Regions from separate parts of the Klebsiella sp. A52 genome, predicted to be linked through region 4. Evidence: predicted binding sites of a transcription regulator. Region 4 holds the regulator's gene; each other region holds the start of a gene.
The links. The regulator PurR, encoded in region 4, represses purine synthesis genes. The targets are predictions, from matches to a motif close to CANGCAAACGTTTGCNTG.

Region 1: gcvT (glycine cleavage system aminomethyltransferase GcvT) is a predicted target of PurR. The motif match lies at 1,874-1,891, and genes of this name have one in related genera.
Region 2: purL (phosphoribosylformylglycinamidine synthase) is a predicted target of PurR. The motif match lies at 1,365-1,382, and genes of this name have one in related genera.
Region 3: carA (glutamine-hydrolyzing carbamoyl-phosphate synthase small subunit) is a predicted target of PurR. The motif match lies at 2,336-2,353, and genes of this name have one in related genera.

The regions. Positions count from the first base shown of each region.
Region 1 is NZ_CP074437.1:2,197,509-2,201,722, forward strand. Features, by position in the region: gene ubiH (2-octaprenyl-6-methoxyphenyl hydroxylase) at 1-346, shown strand, start outside; gene ubiI (FAD-dependent 2-octaprenylphenol hydroxylase) at 357-1,559, shown strand; gene gcvT (glycine cleavage system aminomethyltransferase GcvT) at 1,982-3,076, shown strand; gene gcvH (glycine cleavage system protein GcvH) at 3,101-3,490, shown strand; gene gcvP (aminomethyl-transferring glycine dehydrogenase) at 3,616-4,214, shown strand, end outside.
Region 2 is NZ_CP074437.1:2,648,535-2,652,748, forward strand. Features, by position in the region: gene mltF (membrane-bound lytic murein transglycosylase MltF) at 1-1,282, opposite strand, end outside; gene purL (phosphoribosylformylglycinamidine synthase) at 1,456-4,214, shown strand, end outside.
Region 3 is NZ_CP074437.1:523,461-527,674, reverse strand. Features, by position in the region: gene citG (triphosphoribosyl-dephospho-CoA synthase CitG) at 5-913, shown strand; gene dapB (4-hydroxy-tetrahydrodipicolinate reductase) at 1,140-1,961, shown strand; gene carA (glutamine-hydrolyzing carbamoyl-phosphate synthase small subunit) at 2,417-3,565, shown strand; gene carB (carbamoyl-phosphate synthase large subunit) at 3,583-4,214, shown strand, end outside.
Region 4 is NZ_CP074437.1:4,134,921-4,139,134, forward strand. Features, by position in the region: gene KGA69_RS19555 (MFS transporter) at 1-948, opposite strand, end outside; gene KGA69_RS19560 (cytochrome bd-I oxidase subunit CydH) at 1,108-1,197, opposite strand; gene purR (HTH-type transcriptional repressor PurR) at 1,493-2,518, shown strand; gene punR (DNA-binding transcriptional activator PunR) at 2,539-3,450, opposite strand; gene punC (purine nucleoside transporter PunC) at 3,563-4,214, shown strand, end outside.

The DNA.
Region 1 (4,214 bases), 1.9 Mb from region 4:
GCACCGTCTGGCGCTGGTCGGCAATGCGGCGCAGACATTGCACCCGATCGCCGGGCAGGGCTTTAATCTCGGCCTGCGCGACGTGATGAGCCTGGCTGAACTGCTTGCCGACGCCCACGCGGTCGGCGAGGATGTGGGCAATTATTCTCTGCTGTGTCGCTACCAGGCGCGGCGAGCGGATGATAAAGCCGCCACCATCGGCGTGACCGATGGGCTGGTGCATCTCTTTGCCAACCGTTGGGCGCCGCTGGTGGCGGGGCGCAACGTCGGGCTGATGGCGATGGAATTATTTACCCCGGCGCGCGATGCGCTGGCGCAGCGTACCCTCGGTTGGGTTCCCCGTTAAGGAGTAGAACGTGCAAAGTGTTGATGTTGCCATTGTTGGCGGCGGAATGGTGGGACTGGCGGTGGCCTGTGGTTTACAGGGCAGCGGCCTGCGCGTCGCGGTGCTGGAACAAGCGGCGCCGCAGCCTCTTGACGCCGATGCGCCGCCGGCGCTGCGCGTTTCGGCAATCAATGCCGCCAGCGAAAAGCTGCTGACTAAACTGGATGTCTGGAGTGAGATCATCTCCCAGCGCGCCAGTTGCTATCACGGCATGGAAGTGTGGGACAAAGATAGCTTTGGCCGCATTAGCTTCGATGACCAGAGCATGGGCTTTAGCCATCTGGGCCATATTATTGAAAATGCCGTGGTGCATCACGCGCTGTGGCAAAAAGCGCAGCGCTGCGCTGACGTCACCCTGCTGGCGCCCGCGCAGCTGCAGCAGGTGGCGTGGGGCGAAAACGAAGCCTTCCTGAGCCTGCAGGACGGCAGCATGTTGACCGCGCGGCTGGTGGTTGGCGCCGATGGCGCCAATTCGTGGCTGCGCAATAAAGCCGATATTCCGCTGACCTTCTGGGACTATCGCCATCATGCGCTGGTGGCGACGATACGTACCTCCGAGCCGCATCAGGCGGTGGCGCGTCAGGCGTTCCACGGTGAAGGCATTCTGGCCTTCCTGCCGCTTAGCGATCCGCATCTGTGCTCGATCGTCTGGTCGCTGTCGCCGGAAGAGGCGCAGCGGATGCAGCAGGTCGATGCAGCCGCGTTTAATCAGGCGCTGAACATCGCTTTTGATAATCGCCTTGGCCTTTGCCAGCTTGAAAGCGAACGGCAGGTTTTCCCGCTGACCGGACGCTACGCGCGTCAGTTCGCCGCCCATCGTCTGGCGCTGGTTGGCGATGCCGCCCACACTATTCATCCGCTGGCCGGGCAGGGGGTGAACCTTGGCTTTATGGACGCCGCCGAGCTTATCGACGAGCTGAAGCGCCTGCACGCGCAGGGTAAAGATATCGGTCAGCATTTGTACCTGCGCCGCTATGAGCGCAGCCGCAAGCATAGCGCCGCGCTGATGCTGGCGGGTATGCAGGGATTCCGCGAAATGTTCTCCGGCAGCCATCCGGCGAAGAAATTCCTCCGCGACATGGGGCTCAAACTGGCCGATTCGCTGCCTGGCGTAAAACCGCAGCTGATTCGTCAGGCGATGGGCCTCAACGATCTCCCCGCCTGGTTACGTTAACCCCGTCACACTTCTTTTACCCGGCCTGCGCGCCGGGTTTTCTCCCTCATTTGAAATATTCTAATTTCACCTCTTTTTTCGCATTAGTTTTATTAATGCGCTCTTTTTTTTGTTAAAGAAATTAGGCCCATAAAATCGCATAAAACACCATCATCACCTGACTGGTTTACTCATTATGTTAATTTTATGTGGCATAAATCGCTTTTTTCCAGTCAATAACTCTGTAGGCTTTTCGGCGCGCTTTGGTCATAAGCTAATGTGATGTCCTGATTTACCTTATGGTTTAGCACCGGGTTCGGTGGTAAGTTCAGGCAAAAGAGAACGTTTGCGTCGGCGTCCGTAAGCGGTGCCGTCGCCGGATTTCGTGGCGCAAAATCGCCGACAATATCGTGGCTGGTTCCGTTTTATTCGATGAGGAAAAGATGGCTCAACAGACTCCGTTGTATGAACAACACACGCTGTGCGGCGCTCGCATGGTGGATTTCCATGGCTGGATGATGCCGCTGCATTACGGGTCCCAGATTGATGAGCACCACGCGGTGCGCGGCGATGCAGGGATGTTCGATGTGTCGCATATGACCATCGTCGATTTCCACGGCAGCCGGATCAGAGAGTTCTTGCGCTATTTGCTGGCAAACGATGTGGCGAAGCTTACCACGCCAGGCAAAGCGCTCTACACCGGCATGCTAACCGCTTCCGCTGGCGTCATCGATGACCTGATTGTTTATTTCCTTTCTGAAGATTATTTCCGCCTCGTTGTTAACTCCGCCACTCGTGAAAAAGACCTCGCCTGGATTTCCGAACAAGCCGAACCTTACGGTCTCGAAATTACCGTTCGCGACGATCTGTCGCTGATCGCGGTGCAGGGTCCGCAGGCGAAAGCGAAGGCGGCGACGCTGTTCACCGACGCTCAGCGCCAGGCCGTGGAAGGCATGAAGCCGTTCTTCGGCGTACAGGCCGGCGACCTGTTTATCGCCACCACCGGTTATACCGGCGAAGCGGGTTATGAAATCGCTATGCCGAACGAGCAGGCGGCGGATTTCTGGCGCGGTCTGCTGGACGCCGGCGTTAAGCCGTGTGGTCTTGGCGCGCGCGACACCCTGCGCCTGGAAGCCGGGATGAACCTGTACGGCCAGGAGATGGACGAAGGCGTCTCGCCGCTGGCGGCTAACATGGGCTGGACTATCGCCTGGGAGCCCGCCGATCGTAACTTCATCGGCCGCGAAGCGCTGGAAATGCAGCGCGAAAAAGGCACCGAGCAGTTGGTTGGCCTGGTGATGACCGAGAAAGGCGTCCTGCGCGGCGGCCTGCCGGTACGTTTTACCGATAGCGACGGTAATCAAAAAGAAGGCATTATCACCAGCGGCACCTTCTCGCCGACGCTGGGCTACAGCATCGCGCTGGCTCGCGTGCCGGCCGGGATTGGCGACACCGCGGTGGTGCAAATTCGTAACCGTGAAATGCCGGTAAAAGTGACTAAACCTGGTTTTGTACGCAATGGCAAAGCCATTGTGTGATTTCCCTTTTTTGGAGATGAATTGATGAGCAACGTACCAGCAGAACTGAAATACAGCAAAGAACACGAGTGGCTGCGTAAAGAAGCGGACGGCACCTATACCGTTGGGATCACCGAGCACGCGCAGGAGCTGCTTGGCGACATGGTTTTCGTTGACCTGCCGGAAGTGGGCGCCACCGTTGAAGCGGGCGCCGATTGCGCCGTTGCCGAATCCGTGAAAGCGGCTTCCGATATCTACGCGCCGATTAGCGGTGAAATCGTTGCCGTCAACGAAGAGCTGAACGACTCTCCGGAACTGGTCAACAGCGACCCGTATACCGACGGCTGGATCTTCAAAATCAAAGCCAGCGACGAAGCGCAGGTTGCCGCGCTGCTGGATGCGACCGCCTATGAAGCTCTGTTAGAAGACGAGTAAGCCTTTACCCTCTCCCCTGTGGGGAGAGGGAAGGGTGAGGGGAACCGATAATACCCTCACCCCAGCCCTCTCCCAAAAGGAGAGGGAGAAAACACATTCACCGCACGTTTCAGGAACCATCGCTCATGACTCAGACTTTAAGTCAGCTTGAAAACCGCGACGCCTTTATTGAACGTCACATTGGCTCGGACGCTCAGCAGCAGCAAGAGATGCTGAAGACCGTCGGCGCGGATTCGCTTAACGCCCTGATTGGCCAGATTGTGCCGCAGGATATCCAGCTGGCGACCCCACCGCAGGTGGGAGACGCGACTACCGAATTCGCCGCGCTGGCGGAGCTGAAGGCGATCGCCGGTCGCAACAAGCGCTTCAAGTCTTACATCGGCATGGGTTACACCGCCGTGCAGCTGCCGCCGGTCATTCAGCGCAACATGCTGGAAAACCCGGGTTGGTATACCGCCTACACCCCTTACCAGCCGGAAGTATCCCAGGGCCGTCTGGAATCGCTGCTCAACTTCCAGCAGGTCACTCTGGATCTGACCGGGTTGGATATCGCTTCCGCTTCGCTGCTTGATGAAGCCACCGCCGCCGCCGAAGCAATGGCGATGGCCAAACGCGTCAGTAAACTGAAGAACGCCAACCGTTTCTTCGTTGCCGCCGACGTCCATCCGCAAACCCTGGACGTGGTTCGCACCCGCGCGGAAACTTTCGGCTTCGACGTGATTGT
Region 2 (4,214 bases), 1.5 Mb from region 4:
GTTTTTTAGTCAGCGCCATTGCGTCAAGCATATGCGCGTAGCCCATATTATAGGCCGCCAGCGCAAACCAGATCCGCTCGTCTTTCGGGATCGCCTCCGGCACTTTGGCCATCATATCCTGCAGATAGCGCATACCGCCGTCTAGGCTCTGTTCGGCATCGGTACGGTCGGTCAGACCTAAACTCTGGGCGGTATTGCGGGTTAGCATCATCATGCCGCGCACCCCGGTCGGCGAGGTGGCCTGCGGGTCCCAGTGCGACTCCTGCCAGGCAATCGCGGCCAGCAGTCGCCAGTCGATCTGCCGGGCGTATTTCTCAAACAGCGGCTTCAGATCCGGCAGCGTATTTTGCACCGCGCGCAGGAAGGTGCGGGTATCAACATAGTCGAAGTCGTTGCCGTGGCCGAGATACTTCTCTTCCAGGCGGGCGAGAGTGCCGTCTTCGTTCATACTATTAAAGAAATCGAGCATGGCTGCCGATAGTGAATTGTCTTCGCTTTTTTCGCTAAACCAGGTGACCGGCTGTTCATCGCTGATATCGAGCGCCACAGCCAGCTCCGGATGCACGCGCTGGAACAGGCTGACGGCGACGGAATCGGCGACGGTATATTCCAGCGTGCCGTCGATGACCGCCTGCATCAGGGCGGTGGTGCCGCGTTTTTCATCGACGCGCCAGTTGAGGTCCGGATATTTGCTCTCCTTCAGCGCCTGCAGGTCGTTAAGGGCGACGTGGCCTGGGGCGATGGCGAGCTGTTCGGCGTTAATCCCGGCCAGCGTGCGCGGGCGATTACCGCCAACGCGATAGACCAACTGCTGCGAAACGGAATAATAGGTAGGGCCTGCCTGATAGTTCTTCACCCGCTCGGTGTTATAGACCAGCCCGGCGGCCAGCATATCGGTTTTACCGGCATCGAGATCGTCGAACAGCTGGCTGATATTCTGCCGCACGGTGACTTTCAGCTTCACCCCAAGGTAATCGGCGAAGCGTTTCGCCAGCTCGTAATCGAGACCGTAGTCTTTGTTGTTGATGGCGGCATAGGTCAGCGGCGAGTTAATGGTACTCACGCGCAGTTCGCCGCGGGCAATGATCCCGGCCACGCGGTTCTCCGGTTTTCCCATCCACGGCAAAGACGGCCACAGCGCCGCCGCCAACAAAAGGGTGACGACGCCGATCAGCAGATAATTAATCTTTAATTTTTTCAAATAGTTAATTTTCTGCAGCGTGGAGTTCCTCAGCTGGGTATATCCGGAAAAAGTAAAAGGTTGCCGTAAGTTGAGCGGCATTTTGCTTAAGAATGCGCCAGTTGGCAACTTATTCGCGATTCATGTCACATTTATTGATAAAACTGATGAATCATTTTATTTCTACGCAAACGGTTTCGTCGGGGCTCAGGATTCTCTATAATGGCGGCCGTTTCCCCCTGGCTCACCTTGAAAGCTTCGAAGACGAGAGACTTATGATGGATATTTTGCGTGGTTCACCTGCACTGTCGGCATTCCGTATCAACAAACTGCTGGCACGTTTTCAGGCGGCCAACCTGCCGGTTAGCACCTTATACGCGGAGTATGTTCACTTTGCCGACCTGAGCGCCCCGCTAAGCGATGAGGAGCGCGAAAGACTGGTCAGACTGCTCAAATATGGCCCAAGCCTCAGCAGCCATACGCCAACCGGTAAATTACTGCTCGTCACCCCTCGCCCCGGCACTATCTCTCCCTGGTCCTCCAAAGCTACCGACATCGCCCATAACTGCGGTTTATCGCAGGTCGTGCGCCTGGAGCGCGGCGTGGCGTACTACGTTGAAGCACAGGGGCTGAGCGACGCGCAGTGGGACGCCGTTGCGGCGGAACTGCACGATCGTATGATGGAGAGCGTTTTCACTGAGCTGGAAGAGGGAGAGAAGCTGTTTGTTCACCATCAGCCGACGCCAGTGACCAGCGTAGACCTGCTGGGCCAGGGACGTCAGGCGCTGATTGACGCCAACCTCCGTCTGGGGCTGGCGCTGGCCGATGACGAAATTGACTACCTGCAGGACGCATTCGTTAAACTTGGCCGCAATCCGAACGACATCGAACTGTATATGTTCGCGCAGGCCAACTCGGAACATTGCCGCCACAAAATTTTTAACGCCGACTGGGTTATCGACGGCCAAAAACAGCCGAAGTCGCTGTTTAAAATGATCAAAAACACCTTCGAGAAAAACCCGGAATATGTGCTGTCTGCCTATAAAGACAACGCTGCGGTAATGGAAGGTTCCGAAGTCGGCCGCTATTTCGCCGACTACCAGACCGGGCGCTATGACTTCCATCAGGAGCCGGCGCACATTCTGATGAAAGTTGAAACCCACAACCACCCGACGGCAATTTCGCCGTGGCCAGGGGCCGCGACCGGTTCCGGCGGCGAGATCCGCGACGAAGGCGCAACCGGACGCGGCGCGAAGCCGAAAGCGGGCCTGGTCGGCTTCTCGGTTTCTAACCTGCGTATTCCGGGCTTTGAGCAGCCGTGGGAAGAGGATTTCGGTAAACCTGAGCGTATCGTGACCGCGCTGGATATCATGACCGAAGGCCCGCTGGGCGGCGCGGCGTTTAACAACGAATTTGGTCGTCCGGCGCTGAATGGCTATTTCCGTACCTATGAAGAGAAAGTGACCAGCCACAATGGCGAAGAGCTGCGCGGCTATCACAAACCGATCATGCTGGCGGGCGGTATTGGCAACATCCGCGGCGAGCACGTCCAGAAGGGCGAAATCACCGTTGGCGCCAAGCTTATCGTGCTGGGTGGCCCGGCGATGAATATCGGTCTCGGCGGCGGCGCGGCGTCATCCATGGCTTCCGGCCAGTCTGATGCCGATCTGGATTTTGCCTCCGTACAGCGCGACAACCCGGAAATGGAGCGCCGCTGTCAGGAAGTGATCGACCGCTGCTGGCAGCTGGGCGATGCGAACCCGATTCTGTTTATCCACGACGTTGGCGCGGGCGGTCTCTCTAACGCCATGCCGGAGCTGGTGAGCGATGGCGGCCGCGGCGGGAATTTCCAGCTGCGCGATATCCTCAGCGATGAGCCGGGAATGAGTCCGCTGGAGATCTGGTGTAACGAATCCCAGGAACGTTATGTTCTGGCGGTCGCGCCGGAACAGCTGCCGCTGTTTGAAGAGCTGTGCCGCCGCGAGCGCGCGCCTTACGCGGTGATTGGCGAAGCCACGGCGGAGCAACACCTTAGCCTGAGCGACAGCCACTTTAACGATCGGCCGATCGACCTGCCGCTGGACGTCCTGCTCGGCAAAACGCCGAAAATGACACGTGACGTGCAAACGCTGAAAGCACAGGGCAGTGAGCTGGATCGTCAACCAATGACGATTGCCGATGCGGTTAACCGCGTGCTGCATCTGCCGACGGTGGCTGAGAAAACCTTCCTTGTGACCATCGGCGACCGCACCGTGACCGGTATGGTTGCGCGTGACCAGATGGTGGGGCCGTGGCAGATCCCGGTCGCTAACTGCGCGGTGACCACTGCCAGCCTCGATAGCTACTACGGCGAAGCGATGGCGATGGGCGAACGCGCGCCGGTTGCGCTGCTCGACTTTGCCGCCTCGGCCCGTCTGGCGGTCGGCGAGGCGTTGACAAACATCGCCGCTACGCAGATTGGCGAACTCAACCGCGTCAAACTGTCGGCAAACTGGATGGCGGCAGCCGGTCACCCGGGTGAAGACGCCGGTCTGTATGAGGCGGTAAAAGCGGTCGGTGAAGAGCTGTGTCCAGCGCTGGGCCTGACTATCCCGGTGGGTAAAGACTCAATGTCGATGAAAACCCGCTGGCAGGAAGGCAGCGAGCAGCGCGAAATGACCTCGCCGTTGTCGCTGGTGATCTCCGCGTTTGCCCGCGTTGAAGACGTGCGCGGCACCGTGACCCCGCAGCTCTCTACGGAAGATAACGCCCTGCTGCTGATCGATCTCGGCAAAGGGCGTAACGCGCTGGGCGCCACCGCGCTGGCGCAGGTCTATCGTCAGTTAGGCGACCAGCCGGCCGACGTGCGTGATGTCGCGCAGCTGAAAGGCTTCTGGGACGCGATGCAGGCGCTGGTGGCGCAGCGTAAGCTGCTGGCTTACCACGACCGCTCCGATGGCGGCTTGTTAGTGACGCTGGCGGAAATGGCTTTTGCCGGTCACTGCGGCGTAACTGCCGATATCGCCGCGCTGGGCGACGACCGTCTGGCTGCGTT
Region 3 (4,214 bases), 1.5 Mb from region 4:
GGCAATGAGCGAAGTGTTAATCAATCCGCCGCGTTCTCTGCGCGTGACATCGCTGAACGCTGAAGAGGTGGTCAGCGCGGTAGAACGCGCGCTTTTAACCGAAGTTCGCCTGACCCCAAAGCCCGGGTTGGTGGACATTCGTAACACAGGCGCCCATCACGATATGGACCTGGCCTCTTTTGAGGCCAGCACCGCGGTCGTGGCTCCGTGGATGGAGAAATTTTTCATCATGGGCCACGATACCGCGGCTATCGTACCGGAACAGGTGTTAATGATGCTGCGTCCTGTAGGGATGGCCTGCGAGAACGATATGCTGGAGGCCACCGGTGGAGTGAATACCCATCGCGGGGCAATCTTCGCTTTCGGTTTGCTGAGCGCGGCGGCGGGAAGGCTGGTATCGAAAGGCGAACCGATTGAACAGCATCGGCTTTGCGATCAGGTGGCGCGATTCTGTCGCGGCATGGTTATGCAAGAACTCTCTTCCGCCAGCGGCGAACAGTTAAGCAAAGGCGAGGCCCATTTTTTACGTTATGGACTCTCCGGCGCCCGCGGCGAGGCCGAGAGCGGCTTTCGTACCGTGCGTACCCAGGCGCTGCCGGTGTTCAATCGCATGATGGAAGAGACCGGCGACAGCAACCTGGCGCTGCTGCAAACCTTGCTGCATCTGATGGCGTGGAATGATGACACCAATCTGGTCTCGCGCGGCGGGCTTGCGGGCCTGAACTATGTGCAGCAGGAGGCGCAGCGGCTGTTGTGGCAGGGCGGCGTCATGGCTGACGGCGGGCTGGAGGCGCTACGCCAACTCGACGACGAGCTGATTGCTCGCCATCTCAGCCCCGGCGGCAGCGCCGATTTACTGGCGGTAACCTGGTTTTTATCCGCTTTCCCCGCAGGTGCGCTTTTCCCCCTTTGATTGAGTACACAACGCCTTAGCCCGCGTCGCGCGGGCGGGGCGCTACCGTGTCCCCTCCCAATTTTCACTACATAAACGCCGAATCGCGGCACAATCATATAGTTTTTACTGATATCGACCGCCGTTTGTCATAAATTTCTAATTATCGGCGTTTTTGAGTAGCGGCTATGCAATGGGCTGGTTACTCTGAAAACAATTCACGTGAAGTTAACAAAAGAGAATAGCTATGCAAGATGCACAAATCCGCGTGGCCATCGCCGGCGCGGGCGGCCGGATGGGACGCCAGTTAATTCAGGCTGCGCTGCAGATGGAAGGCGTGGCGCTTGGCGCGGCGCTGGAGCGCGAGGGTTCAAGCCTGGTGGGCAGCGATGCGGGCGAGCTGGCGGGCGCAGGCAAATCAGGCGTTACCGTCCAAAGCAGCCTGGCGGCGGTAAGCAATGATTTCGATGTTTTAATCGATTTTACCCGCCCGGAAGGCACGCTTAACCATCTGGCTTTCTGCCGTCAACACGGCAAAGGGATGGTGATCGGCACCACCGGTTTTGATGATGCCGGAAAGCAGGCGATTAGCGATGCCGCACAGGAAATCGCCATCGTCTTTGCCGCTAACTTTAGCGTTGGCGTCAACGTGTTGTTAAAGCTGCTGGAAAAGGCGGCAAAGGTAATGGGCGATTATACCGATATCGAAATCATCGAAGCGCACCATAGGCATAAAGTGGACGCGCCATCAGGTACCGCGTTGGCGATGGGCGAGGCGATCGCCGGGGCATTGAACAAAGATTTGAAGGACTGCGCCGTCTATAGCCGCGAAGGCCATACCGGCGAACGCGTTCCGGGTACTATTGGTTTTGCTACCGTTCGCGCGGGCGACATCGTCGGCGAACATACGGCGATGTTCGCTGATATCGGCGAACGTATCGAAATTACCCATAAGGCCTCCAGCCGGATGACGTTTGCCAATGGTGCTGTTCGTTCAGCTTTGTGGCTGAAAGATAAGAAAAGTGGTCTTTTCGATATGCGTGATGTGCTTGAACTGAATGCTTTATAATGATTATTACCCATCGTGATGTGGTTATTGCATTCAATATGTAATTGATTGCAAAGGGCAATATTTTATTGCCCTTTTTTATTTTGACTGCTTTTGTGTTTTTTTCTTATGAAGGCTTTAAAAAACTATATCTTCCTGATGTTTTTGGTTATTGAATTGTAAATTTTGACCATCTGGTCCACTTTTTTACCCTCCGCTGGCTGATTTTACAGTTTTCCTCGCCCGCAAGCGTTTTCTCAACCAGGTTAGTTGATCTTTTTACCGTGAAAATAGCCCATTGCGCGCCAGTGACGTAAAATAAGGTTAAAAATATCCGCTTTAAGTTGACTTTTACCTGACATCTCTCCAGAATGCCGCCGTTTGCCAAAATTCTGCGGGCAAAAATTTGCATTGATTCAGATCTATGTCTGAATTAATATGCAAATAAAGTGAGTGAATATTCTCTGGAGGGTGTTTTGATTAAGTCAGCGCTTTTGGTTCTGGAAGACGGAACCCAGTTTCACGGTCGGGCCATCGGGGCAACCGGCACGGCGGTTGGGGAAGTCGTTTTCAATACTTCAATGACCGGTTATCAAGAAATCCTCACTGATCCTTCCTATTCCCGCCAAATCGTCACTCTTACTTATCCCCATATTGGAAATGTCGGCACCAACGCCGCCGATGAAGAATCTTCTCAGGTACATGCACAAGGCCTGGTCATTCGCGACCTGCCGCTGATTGCCAGCAACTTCCGCAATACCGAGGACCTTTCTTCTTACCTGAAGCGCCATAACATTGTGGCCATTGCCGATATCGATACCCGTAAGCTGACGCGTTTACTGCGTGAGAAAGGCGCGCAGAATGGCTGCATCATCGCCGGCGATAATCTTGATGCCCAGCTGGCGCTGGAAAAAGCCCAGGCGTTCCCTGGCCTGAACGGTATGGATCTGGCGAAAGAGGTCACTACTGCAGAAACTTACGCCTGGAAGCAGGGGAGCTGGACACTGGCGGGCGACCTGCCGGAAGCGAAGGCGGAAAGCGAGCTGCCGTTCCACGTCGTGGCTTATGACTTCGGCGCCAAGCGCAACATCCTGCGGATGCTGGTCGATCGCGGTTGTCGCCTGACTATCGTACCGGCGCAAACGTCGGCAGAAGATGTGCTTAAGCTGAATCCGGACGGTATTTTCCTCTCCAACGGCCCTGGCGACCCGGCGCCGTGCGATTACGCCATCGCGGCAATAGAAAAATTCCTCACCACCGATATTCCGGTCTTTGGCATCTGTCTTGGCCATCAGCTGCTGGCGCTGGCGAGCGGCGCGAAGACCATTAAGATGAAATTTGGTCACCACGGCGGCAACCACCCGGTTAAAGATATCGATAACAATGTAGTGATGATTACCGCCCAGAACCACGGCTTTGCCGTTGACGAAGCGACGCTGCCTGCCAATCTGCGCGTGACCCACAAGTCACTGTTCGACGGCACCCTGCAGGGGATCCATCGTACCGACAAGCCGGCGTTTAGCTTCCAGGGTCACCCTGAAGCGAGCCCGGGCCCGCACGATGCCGCGCCGCTGTTCGACCACTTTATCGAGTTAATTGAGCAATACCGTCAGTCCGCGAAATAATCAGGAGTAAAAGAGCCATGCCAAAACGTACAGACATAAAAAGTATCCTGATTCTGGGCGCGGGCCCGATTGTTATCGGTCAGGCGTGTGAGTTTGACTACTCGGGCGCCCAGGCCTGTAAAGCCCTGCGCGAAGAGGGTTACCGCGTTATTCTGGTGAACTCCAACCCAGCGACTATCATGACCGACCCGGAAATGGCCGATGCGACCTATATCGAGCCGATTCACTGGGAAGTGGTACGTAAAATTATCGAAAAAGAGCGCCCGGACGCGGTACTGCCGACTATGGGCGGCCAGACCGCGCTGAACTGCGCGCTGGAGCTGGAACGTCAGGGCGTGCTGGCTGAGTTCGGCGTGACTATGATTGGCGCGACCGCCGATGCGATCGATAAAGCGGAAGACCGTCGTCGCTTCGATGTGGCGATGAAGAAAATCGGCCTCGACACCGCGCGTTCCGGCATTGCGCACACCATGGAAGAAGCGCTGGCGGTGGCCGCTGACGTTGGCTTCCCATGCATCATCCGTCCGTCCTTCACCATGGGCGGCACCGGCGGCGGTATCGCCTATAACCGCGAAGAGTTCGAAGAAATCTGCGAACGCGGCCTGGATCTCTCTCCGACCAACGAACTGCTGATTGATGAATCGCTGAT
Region 4 (4,214 bases):
CATTACCCGCATCTGCAGCGGCGGAACGACCGCGAAGGTTGCCGCGCCCCACACGACCATGCTGACGGCAGCACCCAGTTGCGATTGCGCCAGCAGCGGAATAGCCAACATGATGGCAATCAACAACAGCAGGAATCCTTTCAAAGTGCCGGAGACTGAACGGTCGGCAAACTTACCGCCCAGATAGTTGCCAAGCGAGAAACCGACGCCGATTAATACCAGCATGGCGGTAACAAACAGCGGTGAAGCGTTGGTGATGGTATGCAGTACCGGAGAAATGTAGGTATACAGCGTGAACATTGCCCCGGCGCCCAGCACGGTGGTCAACAGCGCAGAGAGTACCTGAGGCCGCATTAATACCGACAGCTCGCGCTTCACGTTCGGACGCTCGCCGGCGCTACCTTTCGGCAGGGAGAACCACAGGCTTACCATCGCAATTAACCCCAGACCCGCCGTGGCCAGGAACGACATTCGCCAGCCGATGGTTTCACCAAGCCAGGTGGCAGCCGGTACGCCGCCGATATTGGCAATGGTCAGCCCCATAAACATGGTCGCAACCGCGCTGGCCTGTTTGTGTTTTGGCACCACGCTTGCGGCAACGACCGAGCCAAGGCCAAAGAACGCGCCATGATTGAGGCTGGTGATAATGCGCGACAGCAGTAGCGTCGTGTAATCCGGCGCAATAGAAGAGAGCACGTTGCCGAGGGTGAAGATCCCCATCAGGAAGATCAATGCATTGCGGCGAGCGCGATGCGACAGCAGTAACGTCATTAACGGCGCGCCGACCATCACGCCAATGGCATAGGCGCTAATCAGCATCCCCGCGGCCGGAATAGAAACATCTACGCCTTTGGCGATAACCGGCAGTAATCCCATCGGGGAAAACTCAGTGGTACCGATACCAAAGGCACCGATCGCCAACGCGAGTAAGGGAAAGTTGATTTTCATTCAGAGACTCCATCAGGCCGATTCAGGACACGGCATTACATCAGAAGCCAAAAGCATGACATCAATCACAGAAAAACAGAAGTAAACGAAATGACAAAAGATTTTTGCAGATCTGCTAATAATGGCGGGATAGGAGGGGAAGCCCCCTCCCTGCTGGAATCAGTGCAGTACCGCGGTCAACGCGGCGGCGACGATCAGACCCAGAACAATAACCGTCGTTGTCAGCGAAAACTTTAAATTTGTGTCCATCAATTTTCTCCCCTGATTATCCCCACATAGAAAGTGAGCTTGCTCATTTTTGCACAAAAATATGCAAAAATCTTCCCGGATTTAGAGTGATGCACATTTTTGCTCTTCCCCTTTGCCGCGAGATAGGACAAAATCCCACGCTAATTTGAAAGCGTATCGGCCATTGACCCCTTCCTGTCGTTCTGTGTCGTTTTCCCAGGTGTTGCAATGTTGATCATTGTATACAGGGTGTGTATAGGCAAACGTTTACGTATCGATAATCAGACGATCAGGTCAAGGTCTGGAGTGAGAAGTAATGGCAACTATTAAAGATGTAGCGAAACGCGCAAACGTTTCCACTACAACTGTATCACATGTGATTAACAAAACCCGTTTCGTGGCGGAAGAGACGCGCAATGCGGTGTGGGCGGCAATTAAAGAACTCCACTATTCGCCAAGCGCCGTGGCTCGCAGCCTGAAAGTCAATCACACTAAATCGATCGGTCTGCTGGCCACCAGCAGCGAAGCGGCCTATTTCGCTGAAATTATCGAATCCGTAGAAAAAAGCTGCTTCCAGAAAGGCTATACCCTGATTCTGGGCAACGCCTGGAACGATCCGGAAAAACAGCGCGCCTACTTGTCTATGATGGCGCAAAAGCGCGTTGACGGCCTGCTGGTGATGTGTTCCGAGTACCCGGAGTCCGTACTCAGTATGCTCGAAGAGTATCGTCATATCCCGATGGTGGTGATGGACTGGGGTGAAGCCAAAGCGGACTTTACCGACTCGGTTATCGATAATGCCTTTGAAGGCGGCTATATCGCCGGCCGTTACCTGATTGAACGCGGCCATCGTGAAATTGGCGTTATTCCGGGCCCGCTTGAGCGTAACACCGGTGCCGGACGCCTGGCAGGCTTCATGCAGGCAATGAAAGAAGCGCATATCAATGTGCCGGAAAACTGGATTGTTCAGGGCGACTTTGAACCGGAATCCGGCTACCGCGCCATGCAGCAGATCCTCAATCAGCAGCACCGCCCAACCGCCGTGTTCTGCGGCGGCGACATCATGGCGATGGGCGCTATCTGCGCCGCCGACGAAATGGGCCTGCGCGTACCGCAGGACATTTCGCTGATCGGCTATGATAACGTGCGTAACGCCCGCTACTTCAGCCCGGCGCTGACCACTATACATCAGCCAAAGGACTCGCTCGGGGAAGCGGCATTCAATATGCTGCTCGATCGCATTGTTAATAAACGTGAAGAGTCGCAGTCCATTGAGGTACATCCGCGTCTTATCGAGCGCCGCTCGGTTGCCGACGGCCCGTTCGTCGATTATCGCCGCTAACGCCCTCCCCCCGGCGCCGGTTATTCCGGCGCCCGCAACCACTCCCGATTCAACGTTTCGCTGTCGCCAAGATAGTCAAGTAGCCAGCTCAAAGCGGGTGAGGCATCGCTTTGTTGCCAGGTCAGGCAGCAGGCGGCATCCGGGAATGGGTTTTCCAGCGTTAAGGCCGTCCACTCCCCGCTATCAATATGCGGGCGGGCAAAGTGGCCTGGCACCATCCCGACGCACAATCCTGCTGAAAGACAGGTGGCTGAAGATTCCCAATCCGGCACCACCACCCGCTTCTGGTTATCCAGCAGCCAGGTTGTGCGCTTCGGCAGCGAGCGTGAGGTATCTTCGCGCACCAGTGACGGCCAGTTGCGCAACACGTCATCGCTGAGCGGCCCTTCCATCTGCGCCAGCGGATGGCTGCTGGCGACGACACAATGCCAGTTCAGCATCCCCATATCGCGGAAAGCGTAACGCCCGCCCACCGGAATCGAACGCGTCGCGCCAATAGCTAATTCTACCCGCCCATCGGCTAACGCATCCCAGACGCCGTTGAAAACTTCCTGAAAAACGATCAGTTCGACATCGCTAAAATGGCGATAAAAATCAACAATCATCTGGCGCATCCGCGCCGGTTTAACGATATCGTCCACCGCAATCGACAGCTGGCCACGCCAGCCGTTAGCAATCTGCTGGCACTGCTGGCGGGTGATCTGCATTTTTTTGATAACAGAACGTCCTTCCTGCAAAAACCAGTGCCCGGCGGGGGTCAATTCAACATCACGATGGCGACGTTCAAAAAGCGGAACCGCAAGCCACTCCTCCAGTTGTCGCACCGTATAGCTCACCGCCGAAGGTACGCGGTGCAACTCCTGCGCCGCGGCGCTGAAACTCCCGTTACGCGCCACAGCATCAACCACTTCTAAGGAATATTCAGACCACATATTCTGCCTGCAAAATTTTTGAATGCATGTGACAAATAATAGCGTTTCACAAGGCGGATTACACTCCCTACACTCTGCGGCATCGTACCTGCATCAGTAGAAAGAGAACGTTATGCAACAACCTGGGAAAGGATTTTTAGTGTGGCTGGGCGGCCTGAGCGTGCTTGGCTTTCTGGCCACCGACATGTATCTACCGGCCTTTGCCGCCATTCAGCAAGACCTCAACACCTCTGCCGCATCGGTTAGCGCCAGCTTGAGCTTATTCCTCGCGGGCTTCGCGATCGGCCAGCTGTTCTGGGGGCCGCTGTCGGACCGCTATGGTCGGAAACCGATTCTGCTCGCCGGGCTGGCTATCTTCGCTCTTGGCTGCCTTGGGATGCTGTGGGTACGCGATGCGACGCTGATGCTGGTACTGCGTTTTGTCCAGGCGATTGGCGTATGCGCCGCCGCGGTGACCTGGCAGGCGATGGTGACCGACTACTATCCGGCCCAGCGCACCAACCGCATTTTCGCGACGATCATGCCACTGGTCGGGCTCTCTCCGGCGCTGGCGCCGTTACTCGGCAGCTGGCTGTTAGTCCATCTGGAATGGCAGGCTATCTTCGCCACCCTGTTCGCTATCACCATACTGTTGATGCTGCCGGCTTTTCGTCTGAAGGCGGTCGTCAAACCTGCTGGCGAAACCCAGCAGAAAATTACCTTTATGTCCCTGCTGCGTTCACGTGAATATAGCGGTAACGTGCTCATTTATGCGGCGTGTTCCG